Methylomagnum ishizawai: one gene and its partner. The protein of the gene in region 2 interacts with the protein of the main gene of each other region in a pairwise test. Links are inferred from orthologs where the notes say so. Each region holds a gene or a part of one and is shown on either strand. Other genes may lie near its edges.

Region 1 (3,103 bases), 750 kb from region 2 along the record:
CGATGTGCGGCTCGCTCTGGGCATGTTGCTGCTTACCGAATAGCAAAAGACCGACGCCGGTGGCGTAGATCGGATTGCGTACCACTTCGTTGAGTCCGGTCACGTATTGCGGAATGCCGAGACGGACGGGCATATGGAAGATTTCCTCCGCGAGTTCCACCAAGCCCTCCACCTTGGAACTGCCGCCGCTCAGGACGATCCCGGCGGCGATCAGGTCCTCGAAGCCGCTGCGGCGCAACTCCGCTTGCACCAACAGCAGCAGTTCCTCGTAGCGCGGTTCCACGATCTCCGCCAAATTCAACCGCGAAATCTGCCTGACGGGCCGGTCGCCGATGCTGGGCACCTCGATGGTGTCCTCCAGCTTGGCGAGCTGGGTCAGGGCGCAGGCCTGTTTGATCTTGATTTCCTCGGCGAACTGGGTCGGCGTCCTGAGCGCCACCGCAATATCGTTGGTCACTTGGTCGCCCGCGATGGGGATGACCGCCGTATGCCGGATCGCGCCGTGGGTGAACACCGCCATGTCGGTGGTGCCGCCGCCGATATCGACCAGGCAGACGCCCAAATCCTTCTCGTCCTCGGTCAGCACCGCCGCGCAGGAGGCGAGTTGTTCGAGGATGATGTCCTCGACTTCCAGCCCGCAGCGGCGGATGCATTTGACGATGTTCTGCGCCGCGCTCACCGCGCCGGTCACGATATGCACCCGCGCTTCCAGGCGGATGCCCGACATGCCGATGGGTTCCTTGATGCCTTCCTGCCGGTCGATGACGAATTCCTGGGGCAGGATGTGCAAAATCTTCTGGTCGGCGGGGATGGCGACGGCGCGGGCGGAGTCGATCACCCGGTCCACGTCGCTCTGCACCACTTCCTTGTCCTTGATGGCGACGATGCCATGCGAATTCATGCTGCTGATATGGCTGCCCGCGATGCCGGCGTAGACCGAGTGGATGCGGCAACCCGCCATCAGTTCGGCTTCCTCGACCGCCCGTTGGATCGATTGCACGGTGGTTTCCAGGTTCACCACCACGCCTTTCTTGAGGCCGCGGGAAGGGTGGCTGCCGATGCCGATCACTTCGATATCGCCGTCCTCGCCGATCTCGCCGACGATGCAGGCGACCTTCGAGGTGCCGATATCCAAGCCCACAATCAGGTTGCGATCCGATTTCCTAGCCATTGAATCGTTATTTTATCCGTTTGGGTCAGTCGAAATTCCGGTCCGGGGTTCAAGTATCCGTGGGGGCTTGTTCCAGCGCCCCGCCGGCGGGATTATCGGCGGGCGGCGGCTCCGGTTCCAAGGGTTTCCAGATCACCGAGAAACCGTTGGGATAACGCAAATCCAATTTCTGGATGGCCGCGATCCGGTCCTCCCCCAACCGCGGCAGCAGGGATAGCGTGCGTTCCAGGGCCGCCAAGGGGTCTTGGTGGCCGAACACGATCTCCACGCCGTTCTCCAATTGCGCCACCCAGGCCCGGCGTTTGCTCAGGCTCAGGGTGACGATGCGTAGCTGGCGTCGTTCCAGCTTGGCGTTGAGCGCCCGCAAGGTGCCCAACACCAGTTTTTCCTGGCCTTCCGGGCCGGACAGCAGTGGTAGATGTTGGTAATCCGCCACGCTCGGCGGGGTGAAGCGCTCGCCCCGGTCGTTGAGCAGGCTGTTCCGGTCCCAGCGGGCGATGGGTTTTTGTTCCTCGATCCGCACCACCAAGGTATCGGGCCATAGCCGCTCCACCCGCACCCTATCCACCCAGGCGAAGGTTTTGGCCTCCGTTTCGATCCGTTCCATATCGGTCGAGAAATACCCGCTGTGGGTATAGGGGGCCAGGGTTTGCTCGAAGGCGTCCATATCCAGGTTCCAGATCGAGCCTTCCACCCGCACATACCGCATGGGCAGATAGGTTTCCAACCGGTTTTGGCTCAGTTTGGCGGCGGCCATCACCAGCGCGGCCATACTCCCCAGCGCCACCAACAGCCGGATCACGGGAAAGCGTCGTGGTTGGGGCCGCGCCCGTGGCCGGGTATACCTGGGCATCCGGGTTTAGCGCCGCGGATCGAAACTGGTTTCCAAAATACGCCAGACCAGGGCGTCGAAATCGAGTCCCGCCGCCCGCGCCGCCATCGGCACCAAGCTATGGTCGGTCATGCCGGGCACGGTGTTGACCTCGATCAGCCAGGGTTCGCCCGCGCCATCGACCAGCAAGTCCACCCGGCCCCAGCCCATGACGCCCACGGTAGCACAAGCACGCACGGCCAGTTCGCGCAGTTTGGATTCGGTTTCCGGGGGCAGGCCGCAGGGGCAATGATAACGCGTGGTTTCGGCGCGGTATTTGGCATCGAAATCATAGAAGGTATTGGGTGTTTCCAACCGGATCAAGGGCAGCGGCTCGCCGTCCAGGACGGCGGCGGTATATTCGGCCCCGGTCACCCAAGTCTCGGCGAAAACCGCGCAATTATATTGCGAAGCGCGGTGCCATGCTTCCAATAATTCCGCGGGATTTTCCGCCCGGCTCATACCGATGCTGGAACCTTCCTCGGCGGGTTTCACGATAACCGGGAAATTCAATGTTTCCGCGCAAGCCGCCAAGTCCGCCTCCGAGCGCAACCGCATCCAACGCGGGGTCGGCAATCCCGCGCCGATCCAGCACAATTTGGTCCTGAGCTTGTCCATGGCCAGGGCCGAAGCCAACACGCCGCTGCCGGTATAGGGCAGCCCCAAGGCTTCCAAGGCACCTTGTAGCACGCCATCCTCGCCGCCCCGGCCATGGATGATATTGAACACGCGGTCGAAGCCCGTGCCCAGCAAGGGTTCCAAGGGCCGCGCCCCGACATCCAAGCCCACGGCATCGACGCCCTGGTTCAAAAGAGCCTGCAACACGGCTTTACCGCTTTTCAGGGAGATTTCCCGCTCCGCCGCCGCGCCGCCCATCAGGACCGCGACCCGTCCGAACGCCTGGGGATTGTCCACTCGCTTGCTCATTCGATTGCTCCGCTGACCGGCGCCACGCCGACGATTTTGACTTCGGGAACCAGGTCCCGGCCTTGTTGTTGCCGCACGGTGTCCCGCACATGCAGGACCAGCGCTTCGATGTCCGCCGCCGTCGCCGCGCCGGT
Region 2 (3,036 bases):
CGTGTTCGCCTTCGCCGGAAGGCGCGAAGCCCAGGATTTCCTCGACCATGAAATCTTCCGGCGCGGCTTTCAGGGTGGCGGTGCCGACGGGACCGCCGTGGGCGTAGGGCAGGGGGGCGGGCATGTTCATCAAACCGGCACCTTGTGCAGCAAGGCCACGGCATAGGACGAAATCCCTTCGCCCCGGCCCTCGAAACCCATGCCTTCGGTGGTGGTGGCCTTGACGTTCACGGCGTCCACGCCGATTTCGAGGTCGGCGGCGATGTGTTCGCGCATCTTGGGGATATGCGGGGCCATTTTGGGGGCTTGGGCCACGAGGGTGACATCGACATTGCCGACCGCGTAGCCCAATTCCTTGAGCTTGGCCATGACGTTGCGGACCAGGATGCGGCTGTCGATCCCCTTGTAGGCGGCGTCGGTGTCCGGGAAATGCTTGCCAATATCGCCCAGGGCCGCCGCGCCCAACAGGGCGTCGCACAGCGCGTGCAGGGCCACGTCGCCGTCGGAATGCGCCGCCATGCCGTGGATGAAGGGGATTTTGACCCCGCCGATGACGATATGGTCGCCCGCCTTGAATTTGTGGGCGTCGTAGCCCTGGCCTATGCGCAACATTGTTTTATTCCCGGTTTTCGGATGGGTTGATAAGCTGGGCGTCTCCCGGTTCCTGGGAGAGGATTGAAACCATGTAAAAAACGGCCAGGGGCAAATCCTCGGGCCGGGTGATTTTGAGGTTGTCGGGCCGTCCCTCGACCAGCTTGGGACGCAAGCCCTTGAGTTCGATGGCGCTGGCTTCGTCGGTGACGACCCAGCCGTTTTGCGCCGCTGCTTCCAATGCCCCGCGTAACAGCCCGTAGCGGAACATCTGCGGGGTCAGCGCCCGCCAGACCCGGCCGCGGTCCACGGTGCCGGTGATATGGCCCGCCTCCACGCTTTTCAGGGTGTCGCTGACCGGCAGCCCTAGGATGCCGCCGACGGGGTCGTCCTTGAGCGTCGCCATCAGCTTTTCCACATCGGTTCGGGCGAGGCAGGGCCGGGCGGCGTCGTGGACCAAGACCCAATCATCGGGATCGGCCTCGTTTTCCAAGCTACGGAGTCCCGACAGCACCGAGTCGGCGCGTTCCTTGCCGCCGGGGGCGCGGCGGATTTTGGGGTGGGTGGCGCAGGGGAGGTCGGGCCAATAGCCGTCGTCGTGGCCCAGTGCGACCGCGATGCCGGAAAAAGCCTCGACGCTCAATAGCCGTTCCAGGGTGTGTTGCAGGACGGGCTTGCCCAGGACTTCGAGATATTGCTTGGGCACATCCGCGCCCATGCGCTTGCCGACACCGGCGGCGGGGACGACGGCCCAGAAACGGGGGGCGTTATTTGAAATCATTGGGGCGGTGGGTGGGGCGGTCAATGCTTCGGTTTTGCCGGGCCATGGGCCGGGGTGGTTTTCTCCGGCGGCGGCAAGGGATGCGGCTTCTCGAACACCTGCACGAAGGTCTCGCCCTCCTTGACCATGCCCAATTCCTGGCGGGCGCGTTCCTCGATGGCGTCGGTGCCTTCCTTCAAATCCTTCACATCGGCTTCGAGGGCGGCGTTGCGCTCGTGGAGCTTGTCGCCTTCCTCCTTGAGCTGCTCGATACGGGCTTGCAGTTCATGCAATTCGTAGATGCCGCCATCGCCGAACCACAAACGCCATTGCAGCAAGGCGACCAGCACCAGCAGAAAAATGATGAGCTTTTTCATGCCGGTGCCGGCCTTGGCTCAGCTTAGAACGCCCGCTTGAACGCGCTCTTGCCGGCGTAGACGGCCTTGTCGCCCAGTTCCGCCTCGATCTTCAGCAGGCGGTTGTACTTGGCGATGCGGTCGGAACGGCTCAGGGAGCCGGTCTTGATCTGGCCGGTGGAGGCGGCGACGGCCAAATCGGCGATGGTGCTGTCCTCGGTTTCGCCGGAGCGGTGCGACATCACGGTGGTGTAGCCCGCCGCCTGCGCCATGGCGATGGCTTCCAGGGTCTCGGTCAAGGTGCCGATCTGGTTGACCTTGATGAGGATGGAGTTGGCGATGCCCTTGTCGATGCCTTCCTTGAGGATTTTCGGGTTGGTCACGAACAAATCGTCGCCCACCAACTGGATGCGCGAGCCCAGTTTCTCGGTGAGGACTTTCCAGCCCGCCCAATCGCTTTCGTCCAGGCCGTCCTCGATGCTGATGATCGGGTACTTATCGACCCAGGAGGCGAAGAAGTCGGCGAATTCGCCGGAGGAGTATTTCTTGCCTTCGGATTCGAGGTCGTAGACGCCGTCCTTGTAGAACTCGGAAGCGGCGCAGTCTAGCCCTAGGAAGATATCCTTGCCCGCGGTATAGCCCGCGTTGCCGATGGCTTCCAGGATGACTTCGATGGCGGCTTCGTTGGAGGGCAGGTCGGGGGCGAAACCGCCCTCGTCGCCCACACCGGTGGCGAGGCCGCGCTGGCCCAGCACCTTTTTGAGGGCGTGGAACACTTCCGCGCCGTAGCGGATGGCTTCGCGGAAGTTGGGAGCGCCCACGGGCAGGATCATGAATTCCTGCATGTCCACGCTGTTATCGGCATGGGCACCGCCGTTGATGATGTTCATCATCGGCACCGGCAGGACGAACTCGCCGCCCTGGTGCAAATGGGCGTACAGCGGCTTACCGGCTTCGGTGGCGGCGGCGCGGGCCGAGGCCAGGGACACGCCGAGCAGGGCGTTGGCCCCCAAGCGGCCCTTGTTGTCGGTGCCGTCGGCTTCGATCATCTTGGCGTCGAGGCCGGCCTGGTCGGCGGCGTCGAGGCCCAGCACGGCTGTACGCAGTTCGCCGTTGACGTTGGCGACCGCCTTGGTGACGCCCTTGCCCAGGTAGCGGGCCTTGTCGCCGTCGCGCAGTTCGATGGCTTCGCGGGAGCCGGTGGAGGCGCCGGACGGCACCATGGAGGTACCGATGGCACCGGATTCCAGGACGACATCCACGGCCACGGTCGGGTTGCCGCGGGAGTCGAGGACTTCGAGGGCTTTCACTTCTACGATTTTGCTCATG

What was found.
Region 1: the proteins of ftsB (region 2) and K5658_RS03195 interact in binary tests that used the Escherichia coli proteins (3 or more experiments, as listed by UniProt). The link is inferred for Methylomagnum ishizawai from one-to-one orthologs.

The regions. Positions count from the first base shown.
Region 1 is NZ_AP019783.1:720,929-724,031, forward strand. What follows is about bases 98-2,878. They hold K5658_RS03195 (cell division protein FtsQ/DivIB), read right to left. Parts: upstream 1,974-2,878; coding sequence 1,221-1,973; downstream 98-1,220. Other genes in these bases: ftsA (cell division protein FtsA), read right to left, coding at 98-1,171; K5658_RS03200 (D-alanine--D-alanine ligase), read right to left, coding at 2,031-2,878. Also shown: more of ftsA, read right to left, coding at 1-97; more of K5658_RS03200, read right to left, coding at 2,879-2,969; murB (UDP-N-acetylmuramate dehydrogenase), read right to left, coding at 2,966-3,103. UniProt on the Escherichia coli protein: Essential cell division protein. May link together the upstream cell division proteins, which are predominantly cytoplasmic, with the downstream cell division proteins, which are predominantly periplasmic. May control correct divisome assembly.
Region 2 is NZ_AP019783.1:1,474,681-1,477,716, forward strand. What follows is about bases 61-2,774. They hold ftsB (cell division protein FtsB), read right to left. Parts: upstream 1,729-2,774; coding sequence 1,393-1,728; downstream 61-1,392. Other genes in these bases: truD (tRNA pseudouridine(13) synthase TruD), read right to left, coding at 61-130; ispF (2-C-methyl-D-erythritol 2,4-cyclodiphosphate synthase), read right to left, coding at 130-612; ispD (2-C-methyl-D-erythritol 4-phosphate cytidylyltransferase), read right to left, coding at 617-1,372; eno (phosphopyruvate hydratase), read right to left, coding at 1,752-2,774. Also shown: more of truD, read right to left, coding at 1-60; more of eno, read right to left, coding at 2,775-3,035. UniProt on the Escherichia coli protein: Essential cell division protein. May link together the upstream cell division proteins, which are predominantly cytoplasmic, with the downstream cell division proteins, which are predominantly periplasmic.